DNA from 2 places in the Rhodococcus sp. NPDC055024 genome. Region 2 is predicted to be linked to the other one. Evidence: riboswitches for the same ligand, from Rfam matches in the RefSeq annotation. Region 2 holds a riboswitch; the other holds the start of a gene.
What was found. A riboswitch is a leader RNA that binds a small molecule or an ion and turns the genes downstream of it on or off. The one in region 2 is predicted to bind cobalamin.
Positions count from the first base shown of each region.

Region 1: another riboswitch for cobalamin. It lies ahead of cobN (cobaltochelatase subunit CobN); the one in region 2 lies ahead of ACWF6P_RS20025 (CbtB domain-containing protein).

Region 1 covers NZ_JBSGVT010000003.1:131,675-137,166, forward strand. The annotation lists gene ACWF6P_RS09510 (PLDc N-terminal domain-containing protein) at 1-71, opposite strand, end outside; gene ACWF6P_RS09515 (nuclear transport factor 2 family protein) at 68-472, opposite strand; gene ACWF6P_RS09520 (HNH endonuclease) at 469-828, opposite strand; gene cobJ (precorrin-3B C(17)-methyltransferase) at 855-2,342, opposite strand; gene ACWF6P_RS09530 (precorrin-8X methylmutase) at 2,339-2,965, opposite strand; gene cobG (precorrin-3B synthase) at 2,985-4,127, opposite strand; cobalamin riboswitch at 4,179-4,312, shown strand; gene cobN (cobaltochelatase subunit CobN) at 4,352-5,492, shown strand, end outside.
Region 2 covers NZ_JBSGVT010000009.1:182,524-188,015, reverse strand. The annotation lists gene ACWF6P_RS20045 (LuxR C-terminal-related transcriptional regulator) at 1-904, shown strand, start outside; gene ACWF6P_RS20040 (HIT family protein) at 943-1,368, shown strand; gene ACWF6P_RS20035 (alpha/beta fold hydrolase) at 1,353-2,090, opposite strand; gene mhuD (mycobilin-forming heme oxygenase MhuD) at 2,136-2,444, shown strand; cobalamin riboswitch at 2,533-2,671, shown strand; gene ACWF6P_RS20025 (CbtB domain-containing protein) at 2,697-2,891, shown strand; gene ACWF6P_RS20020 (CbtA family protein) at 2,882-3,658, shown strand; gene ACWF6P_RS20015 (NAD(P)-binding domain-containing protein) at 3,717-5,492, opposite strand, start outside.

The DNA.
Region 1 (5,492 bases), on a different contig from region 2:
GCAAGAACGAAGACGGTGAAGGTGATGTCCACCCAAAGCGGAATGGTGGGGTTGTGGGTCGTTTCGTTCACTCTTCCAGACCACTTTCGACAACTGTGCCTTGATGAAACAACACTCTCCATCGATTCTCGGCGAACCGCCAGATGGATGATCGCTCGGTAACCCGATGCGCCTGCGCCAGCCGATACGTCACCAGATACAGGTCCGGAGCGATTGGGTTCAGCGCAGGTCGGTCGACCTTCCATCCGAGTTCGGCCGCGTCGTTCAGTTCGCCGCGGAGTCGCCGGGTCTCGACTACCGACTGCACGTAGTCGCGGGTGTATCGCGCACCGGAGGCTCCGATTTCCCGGAACTCCGGGTCGACGACCGCATCGAACTCGTCTCGCGACATGGCTACTCGCGTCCGGTGAAACAGAGGTTCGAACTCCATCAGCTCGTCGAGAATCAGGCGCAACCCGTGCGGGGCCGTCACGACTGCTCCGAGAACTGCGCCCTCATCTCCATACCTATCTCCGCGTGGCGCAGGAGGAAGGCCTTCTCGTCATACCCCTTGCGCCGCAACCAGAGAGTGACCTCGCTGTTGCATTTGCTCGCATTGCACGAGCGGCAAGCCGGTGCGATGTTGTCGAGTGTGTAGCGCCCACCGCGGGAGATCGCGAGCACGCAGTCACGCTGCGGCGACTCGTCCGGCTCACCGCAGTACGCGCATCCACCCCAGGCCGCTTTGAGCGCGGACCACTGCTCGACGGACAGGTCGTGCTCCACCAGATCCATCCGGCGTTTCCGTTTACGCGCGTATCTGGCTTTCCGGGTCCGGTTGACGGGCATTAGGCCATGCTATCGCTGTGTGATGTTCACTCCGGGTAGCGCCGCGGGGTGAACACCTGACGGCCCGAACCGGTTTCGACGACCGTCGTCATCGAGGAGCCGACGATCAGCAGAGTCCGCATGTCGATCTCGGAAGGCTCGAGCTCACCGAGGGTGACGACCCGAACGGATTCCTCGGCGCCTGCAACATCGCGACCGATGACAACGGGAGTCTCAGGGGAGCGGTGCTCGAGCACGAGGTCCTTCATCGCCTGGACCTGCCAGGTCCGGGACTTCGACGCCGGGTTGTAGACCGCAAATGCCATGTCCGCGGCTGCAACTGCCGAGATCCGGCGTGCGACGACATCCCACGGCTTGAGGCGATCGGAGAGGGAGAGCACCGCATAGTCGTGCCCGAGGGGAGCGCCGACGCGGCTGGCGACAGCGTTTGCCGCCGTCATGCCGGGAAGGATGCGGACCGGGACGCCGCTCCACTGGTCTTCGGCGGCAACTTCGAGAACTGCTGCAGCCATGGCGAATACGCCGGGATCTCCCGACGAGACGACAGCTACGCGGGCGCCGTTCTTCGCGAGGTCCAGCGCCATCGCGGCGCGTTCCGCTTCGACGCGGTTGTCGCTGGAATGGCGACGCTGACCTGGACGCGTCGGCACGCGATCGACGTAAGGGCCGTAGCCGACGAGGTCGGTGGCCAACGAAAGCTCATGCGCCACTTCAGGTGTGGTCCAGGCGGTATCGCCCGGCCCGAGTCCGACCACGACCACCTCGCCGCGAGACTCGGTTGCCGGTCGAGGGTTGTTCGACGGGCTCGGAACGATGGCGATCGAGAAGTACGGAACTCCGTCCGGGTCGACGTCGGCAGCGGATTCGACGCGTTGACGTGTGGTGCTCGCACGCTCGACGTAATGGGCTTCACCCAGGCGGCCGGAATCCTCGAGCGATTGCAGGACCGGCGGGAACGTGCGTCCGAGCTTGAGGATGGCGGCGGCGTCGGTTTCCTTGAGCCGTCTGGTCAGCTCGGCCTGCGGCAACGTGCCGGGCAGGATCGTCAGGATTTCTTCACCCTCGACCAGCGGCTTTCCGAGTGCAGCCGATGCCGCGCTGACGGAGGTGACACCGGGAATCACCTCGGCGTCGAAGCGATCGGCCAGCCTCTTGTGCATGTGCATGTAGGAGCTGTAGAAGAGCGGATCGCCGGCAGCGAGCAACGCGACGGTTCGACCGGCCTCGAGGTGAACTGCCAACCGCTCGGCAGCCGCTTCGTAGAACTCGTCCATCGCGCCCTGATATCCGCCGGGATGATCAACGGTCTCGGTGGTGACGGGGTAGACGAGATGCTCTTCGATCTGCCCTTCACGCATGTACGGCGCTGCAACGCCGCGGGAGATGCTTTTGCCGTGCCGCGCAGAGTGGAACGCGACCACGTCTGCCTCGCCGATGACGCGGGCGGCCTTGACAGTCACCAATTCGGGATCACCGGGGCCGATTCCGACACCCCAGAGCTTGCCTGCGCTCATTCGACTTCGCTCGCAATCGCATTGACGACCGCCGCAGTGATCGCGCTTCCGCCGCGTCGGCCGCGGAGCACGAGATGATCGATTCCGCTGGCGTGTTCGATGAGAGCTTCCTTCGACTCGGCAGCGCCGATGAAGCCGACCGGACCTCCGACGATCGCGGCGGGACGGGGCGCTCCGGCTTCGATGAGATTCAGGAGATGGAACAGTGCGGTGGGTGCGTTTCCGATCGCGACAACAGCGCCCTCGAGCTTGGCTCCCCACAGTTCGAGGGCAGCGGCCGAGCGAGTGTTGTCGATGGTGGACGCCAGCACGGGAACCCGAGGATCGCCGAGGGTGCAGATGACGTCGTTGCCGGCGGGCAGGCGCTTGCGCGTGATGCCGGCCGCCACCATCTGGGCGTCGCAGAAGATCGGCGCGCCGTCGCGCAGAGCGGCACGCGCGGCAGAGACGACTCCGGGAGTGAAGGCGACGTCGTCGACGAGATCGACCTGGCCACTTGCGTGAATCATGCGAACTACAGCTTGCGAGACATCCGCCGGGAAACGGCTCAGGTCGGCTTCGGCCCGAATGGTGGCAAAGGACTGGCGATAGATTTCCGCGCCGTCACGGATGTACTCGATCATGTGCCACACGATAGAGGCATCACCGATTGGCCGGATTCACCCGGTAACCGTCACCCGTCGCAACCACATCCGCTACGTCCCCGCGGGGACGTCCGCAACTGCGCTCGCACCCGGCCCAGTGCTGCCGTCCGACGACGGGTAGCTCTGCTTGCTCGACGGCGTTGATCGCGTCGGTGCGCACGTCGGCGAGTGACTTCTCGCATCCCGGACTTCCGGTGCACGCGGTGACGTCGAGCCACGGCGAGTTCTCGTCGAAGATCAGTCCCATGGGGGCAAGCACTCGGACTACCTGTTCGGCCGCCCATTCTTCGAGGTCGAAGATGTGCACCGATCGCCACGGCGTCACGACGACAGGCTTGTCGACGGCGGCGAGGAACTCGGCCAGCCGAGCGTCGAGCAGCCCGAACCGCAGGCCGCCGCCCAGGGCGACCGTTCCGTCTCGCTGCTCGAGCCACCCGATGGTGGGCCGTGCATCCGGCGTGAGATCCGCCTCGCCGATGGACTCGGCGCTCAGGCCCAACTGCTCGAGGGTGCGCTCGATTCCGTCCGGAACCTCAGCCAGCCGCCAGTGCTTGTCGCGAACCTCGAGGAACGATCGAGCCGCCTCGAGGAGCAACCCGACGGCGTCATCTGCATGTACGCGGTGAGTGGTGTGGTGACCGGCGAGCACCAGGGAATGCTCGGTGGCGCTGTGCGCATGGAGTCCGAAATCGCCTCGCAGCCCAGTGATGTCTCCGCGTCCGTCGTCAAGGGTGAACAGCGTTCGCCCCGGCAGATCCGCCAATGCCTGATCCGCTTGGATGGCCGAATCGAGACGGTGGACCAGTTCACGAATGTCGGCGACGCCCCCGATACGGCCGGACAGTGGGGACGCGAGAATGTTGCGTACTCGCTCGTGCGTCGCGGACGGCAGCAGACCCGCCGACGCGATACGCGCCGCGAAGGCTTCGGGATCCGAGACCGAGCGCAACTGAACGTTGCCCCGCGAGGTGAGTTCCATCTGACCGTTACCCAGATCGCGCGCCGCGTCGGCAAGCGTCTGCAATTGGGCCGGGGTGAGGAGACCGCCGGGGAGGCGCACGCGTGCCAGTGCGCCGTCGGCGGCGTGGTGAACTTGCAGTGCACCCGGGCACGCGTCTGGCTGTGAACGGTCCGTGGGCATGGCTCCAGGGTACGACCTGTCATGAGTGCCTTCTGCGGACCGGTAGCATCACCACCACCAGTGACGGCAGTTGAGGAAACCGGTGAAAGTCCGGTGCGGTCGCGCCACTGTGAGTGTTCTTTCGAACGGAATGTGTTTCCGCTCGGAAACACGAGTCAGACCCTCAACCGCCGTCGATGACAGATCTGTGCCACGGGGCGCGAAACCCCAGGAAGGCTTCACCCGTGATTCTTCTGCTCTCCACGTCCGACACCGATCTGCTGAGCGCCCGCGCCAGCCAGGAAGCCGGCGACGGAGTTTCCTACCGCTGGGCCAACCCTTCCCGCTTGCTCGTTTCGGAAGACTTGCCGCCGCTGCTCGACGGCGTCGATCTCGTGATCGTTCGTATCCTCGGCAGCCGTCGCAGTTGGGAGGACGGCCTGGACATGGTCCTCGCCTCCGGACTCCCTGTCGTCGTGCTCGGCGGCGAGCACGCACCGGACGCCGACCTCATGGAGTGCTCGACGGTCTCCGCCGGCGTCGCTGCCGAGGCCCACAATTACCTGGCCGAGGGCGGCGCGCAGAATCTGGCACAGCTGCACCACTTCCTGTCCGACACCGTCCTGCTCACCGGCCACGGGTTCGAACCGCCGGCCCACCTGCCTTCCTGGGGAATCGCGGATTTCGCGCCCGATCTCGACTCGGCGACCGGTCCCGTCATCGCCGTTCTGTACTACCGCGCTCAGCACCTGGCCGGAAACACCCGGTACATCCAGGCGTTGTGTGACGCCGTCGCCGAGGCTGGTGGCACAGCGCTCCCGATCTACTGCGCATCACTACGAACCGCAGAAGCCGAACTTCTGACCACTCTCCGCCGCGCCGACGCCATGGTCGTGACAGTTCTTGCTGCCGGTGGCACCAAGCCCGCGACGGCGTCCGCCGGTGGCGACGACGAAGCCTGGGATGTTGCCGCACTCGCTGCTCTCGACGTCCCGATCCTGCAGGGTCTGTGCCTGACCAGTAGCCGCGCCACCTGGGACGAGAACGACGACGGACTGTCTCCTCTCGACGTCGCGACCCAGGTCGCGGTGCCGGAGTTCGACGGTCGCATCATCACCGTCCCGTTCTCCTTCAAGGAAATCGACTCCGACGGACTGTCCACGTACGTCCCTGACGTCGAGCGCGCTGCACGTGTCGCCGGGATCGCGGTCCGTCACGGCAAGCTGCGCCACATACCCACCACCGAGCGTCGCGTTGCCCTGATGCTCTCGGCGTACCCGACCAAGCACGCCCGCATCGGCAACGCCGTCGGTCTCGATACTCCGGCGAGCGCAATCGACCTGCTCACTGAAATGCGTTCTGCCGGTTACGACCTCGGTCCGGTCG
Region 2 (5,492 bases):
TTGGCTCGAACCTGTGGTCAAGATCGCCGGCTTGACCGCATGGGCTCTCACCGCTCTCGACACGCTTGACTTCGATGACGCACGTATCGCATTGACCGAACTCGGCGTTCCGTCCGACGCCGAGGAACTGTGGGCGTTCGTCGTCTATGCGCACAGCCAATTCGCCCTGACTCAGGGCACTGCATCTTCCGCTCTGTTGTTGCTCCACAACGCGATTGAAGCTCATTCCAAGCAGTACACGGCTACATCTTTCGCGCTTCCTCTGTTGCAATCTGCCGAGATCGACCTCCTGCTCGCACTCGGCGAGGGAAACAAGGCAGTTGCTCTGGCCAAGGATATCGCTGATCCTGCAGCCAACCCGTGGACACTCGCGTCGGTGGCACGTTTACGCCAACGGATCGGCCAGAACGAAGCCGCCGTGGCGCTGTGTCACCAGTTCGACTGGTCGGGCGAATCCTATCCGCGGGCACAGATGGAATCGCTTCTGGTGCAGGCGGTTGCACACTCCGAATTGGGTGAGCCACGCCTCGCCGCTCAGGAATGGTCCAGAGCGTGCAGTATCGCGGAGCAAACCGGACTTCTGCGTTCGTTCGCGACCATCGCATCGACAGACGTCGAGAAACTCGAATCGATGGCGAAGTCGAATTCGCGAGCACTCGCCGAGTTCGCGAAAATGCCTCGAGCTGAATCATTTCCGGAATTCGTGCACATCGTGGAACTGACCGAACGCGAACAGAAGGTACTTTCACTCCTGGCACTGGAAATGGGGTCGGCCGCGATGGCCGACAAACTGTACGTCTCCGTCAACACGGTCAAGACTCAACTACGCACTCTCTACAAGAAACTCGACGTACACAATCGAAACGAAGCGATAACCAAGGCACGTCAACTGCGCCTGCTGTAGTCCCGGACCGGATCTGATTCGGACTACATTCTGTAGACATGAGCACCGATACCTGTGTCTTCTGCAAGATCATCGCACTGACCGAGCCGGCGATTCTCGTTCACGAGAGCGAGACGACTCTCGCATTTCTCGACGCCCGACCGGTGAGTCGCGGACACACTCTGGTGGTCCCCAAGCGTCATGCGGAAAACCTCGATGCTCTCGAAAGCCATGAGGGCGCAGAGATGTTCCGCGTCGGGACGCTCATCGCCGGTGCTCTGCGGCGCTGCGACATCGCCGCAGACGGCGTCAACTTCCTGGTCAATGACGGTCGCGCCGCGGGCCAGACCGTGTTCCACTCGCACCTGCACGTGGTCCCCCGCCATCGCGGCGACAAGGCGAAGTTCGCTGCCGGACTTCTGGCCAGACGAGCCGTCGAACTGGAGCAGGTGGGCTCGTCGATCCGCAGTCAGCTCACTGTCTGAAGGAAGTCCGTCACGACGTCGCGGTAACGCTGCGGTTGATCGTCGTGGACCAGGTGACCGGCGTCCGCAATGCATACGTACCGGGCTTGCGGCCGCTCGGCCATCTCTCGCATCTGCCCCTCGGGGGTGATGGTGAATTCCCCCTCGATGAGCAAAGTCGGCGCCTCGATCGCCTTCCACTGATCCCAGAAGTGCCGCGTGCCCCACTCCTCCGAGATGTCGCGGAAGGTCGAGACGTCACCGTGCAGGTACCACCCGTCGTCGCGGCGGTCGAAGGAATCGAGAAAGTACTGGCCGGCGACGGGGCCGAAGAATTCCTTCATCGCGTCCTCGGAAGCAAACGGTTGCGGCCACGCCGAAATCATCTGCGCCCAATCCGCTGCGGTGCGTCCGCGAAAGTCCGGGGCCATGTCTTCGAGGACCAGGGCACACACCTTCTCTGGATGCGCAGCGGCGAAGCACCACGCGTGCAGAGCGCCCATCGAATGACCGATCACGATCATCGGACCTTCGATGGAGGAAACGGCCGATGTCAGGTCCTCGACGAATGCCTCGGTAGTCAGTTCCGCCGGCGCCGGCCTGCCGTGACCGGCGGCGTCGAAGGTGTAGACGTGGCCGAACTCGCGGATCCACGGCACATGGCGACGCCACGTTCGGGAACTGCCCATGAGGCCGTGCAACAACAGAATCGGCTGTCCCGTTCCACCTTCGTCATGCAACACGAGTGTCACGGTACGCGGTGAAGGTACACGGGTAATGTCGCTTTCATGGCAGTCGTGAAGATCAATGCAATCGAGGTCCCCGAGGGCGCCGGCCCCGAACTGGAGAAGCGCTTCGCAGCACGCGCTCACGCAGTCGAGAACTCCCCGGGCTTCCTCGGATTCCAACTCCTCCGCCCCACCGCAGGTGAGAGCCGCTACTTCGTGGTGACTCAGTGGGAGTCCGAGCAGGCGTTCGCCGATTGGCGTGACGGCCCTGCCCGTGAAGCCCATTCCGGCGAGCGTGCGAAGCCCGTCGCTTCGGGTGCGTCGTTGCTCGAGTTCGAAGTTGTCTTGGACGTCGCCGCCAAGAGCTGATCTCGAACGATTGTGCCCGCCTTGCCGGGCACAATCGACGGTCATCTCGGCTTCACGCGTTGACACGGTGCGGGCAGTAGTGCAAAAGTTCGCATGTAAACGCGATGGTCCGACAGGAATCCGGTGAAAGCCCGGAGCGGTCGCGCCACTGTAATTCGAGGTGAAGTGCCTTTTTCGGTACGGCTCTCTCGACAGCCAGACACTTCGGCCATCGCATGGACCTAGGGGACGCGAAAATCCCAGGAGGCTTCGATGGCTCTCGCCTATTCTCCCGATACGTCGATCGATTCGACTCGTCTTGCTTTCCTCGCCGCTGCGGTAGTTCTGTTCGCGATGCTGGCTCTCTACCTGGTCGGATTCGACCAGGGCGCGATCTCTCGCACCGGCATGTACATGCATGAATTGATGCACGACGGACGCCACTTGATGGGCCTGCCGTGCCACTAGTCGACAGTTTCACGAAGCTTCTCATTCGTGGATTGTTGGCTGGTTTGATCGCGGGCATTCTTGCCGGCGGTGTTGCGTTCGTGCTGGGTGAACCCCACGTCAACGCTGCCATTGCGATCGAAGAAGCCAACAGTGCCGCTGGAGAACATGCCGGCGAAGCCGCTGGGCATTCACACGGTGACGAAGAAGAACCACTGGTGAGCCGCGACGGGCAGCGCGCTGGGCTGTTCCTGGCCACCGCGCTGGCCGGACTCGCGCTCGGCGCTATCTTCTCGGTCGTCGCCAACTACGCGCGACGACTCACCGGAATGTCCGGGCCGTTGTTGGCGATCACCATCGCCGTCGGCGGTTGGCTGGCCATCGAGGCGGTGCCGTTCTTCAAGTACCCGGCAAATCCGCCGGCCGTCGGAGATCCGGACACCATCAACCAGCGGACACTGCTGTGGCTGGCGGCCGTGATTCTCGGGCTGCTGTCCGTCACTGCGGCGGCAGCTGCAGCAAAGGCAGTTTCCGGGCACGAGTTCCTCAGTGTGCGCATCGCCGCTCCGGTGGCTGCGTTCCTGGTGATCGTCGCGATCGGTTACGTCTCGCTTCCCGGCATCAACGAGGTGGGCGAGGACTTCCCGGCAACTCTGCTGTGGGAGTTCCGACTTTCCTCGCTTGCTACGCAGGCGACACTGTGGCTCGTACTCGGATTGGCATTTGCCTTCCTCACCGAGCGCGCGACCAAGAATGCCGACGTGGCAAAGAAGTACGCCCTTCGCTGAACCTGCTGTGCGCCTTTATTAACCGCGGGCGGTTAACAAAGGCGCACAGCAGTAGTTTTCAGCTCAGATGATGCACTTCCTGCAGCCCGTACACCGGCGTCGGAATGCCCTCGTAGCGTGCCTTCAACTGCAGCGCGAGGTACAGCGAGTAATGCCGCGACTGATGCAGATTGCCGCCGTGGAACCAGAGCGCTTCCTGCTGCGTCGGCTTCCACATGTTGCGCTGCTCGCCTTCCCACGGCCCCGGGTCCTTGGTCGTGTTCGAGCCGAGGCCCCACACCTTGCCGACCTTGTCAGCGGTGTCCTGCCCGATCAGATCCGCCACCCAGCCGTTCATCGAGCCGTAGCCGGTCGCGTAGACCACGACGTCGGCAGGCAATTCCGTACCGTCTTCGAGGATCACGCTGTTCTCGGTCAGCTCACGAATGTTGCCGTGCGCGAGCTTGATGTCCCCGTTGGCAACCAGTTCTGCAGCGCCGACGTCGATGTAGTAACCCGAGCCGCGTCGTAGGTACTTCATGAACAGGCCCGAACCGTCGTCGCCCCAGTCGTGCTCGAAGCCTGCCTTCTCGAGGCGATCGTAGAAGTCCTTGTCGCGCTCACGGATTGCGTCGTACACCGGGATCTGGAACTCGTGCATGATCCGGTACGGCAGCGAACCGAACGTGAGATCGGCCTTGTGCGTCGTCATGCCGGCGGCGAGGGCGCGTTCCGAGTACAGATCGCCCAAGCCCAGATCCATCAGTGAATCCGACTTCACGATGTGCGTCGAGCTGCGCTGCACCATGGTGACGTCTATGCCGTTCTCCCACAGAGCGCCGCAGATGTCGTGCGAGGAATTGTTGGCCCCGATCACGACGACCTTCTTGCCCACGTACTGATCCGGTCCGGGGTGCTTGCTCGAGTGGTGCTGATCGCCGAGGAACTTGTCCTGGCCGGGGAACGTGGGAACGTTGGCCTTGCCGGACATACCGGTCGCCATCACCAACTGCTTGGGACGCAAAGTCAGCTTCTCGCCGTTGCGGTTGACCTCGACGGTCCATTCCTGAGTCTTCTCGTCGAACGACGCGGAGGTGCAGGTCGTGGAACTCCAGTACGGAACCTCCATGACCTTGGTGTACATCTCGAGCCAGTCACCGATCTTGTCCTTGGGCGCGAACACCGGCCAGTTGTCGGGGAACGGCATGTAGGGCAGATGGTCGTACCAGACCGGATCGTGCAGGCACAGGGACTTGTAGCGTCCACGCCACTGATCGCCGGGCCGCTCGTGGCTGTCGATCACGATGGCCGGAACTCCGAGCTGACGCATCCGGGCGCCGAGCGCGATGCCGCCCTGTCCGCCGCCGACGATCACGACGTAAGGCTGTGTGGTGTAACCGAGTTCGCGGTCCTCGATCTCCTTCTGCTCAGCCCACGTGATGCGGTTCGGATCTGCACCGTGCTTCGCTCCACGCGGCCGGCGAGTGCCCTTGCCTTCTTCGTGCCCCTTCAACTCCTGCAGCGACGTAAGCAGGGTCCAACCTTCGTCACCCTTCAGGCGAAGGTGCCCGTGCGCGCGACCGGTTGCCGTCTCGAATTCGATCCAGGCAGACGTGACGCCGTCGGCTTCGTCGGGTGTCTCGGTGGTCCGAAATCCTGAAGGATCGGTGTCGTCGAGACGTTCGGAGAGCATGTCGGCGATCTGCTCGCGACCTTCGACGGTCTTGATGTTCCAGGTGAATGACACCAAGTCTCGCCAGAAGCTGTCGAGCGCGAATTTGCCTGCAACACGCTCGATGTCACGAGCGGCGAGTGCCGATTCGAAATCCGCCAGCCAGGCGTCGACGCGCTCCTG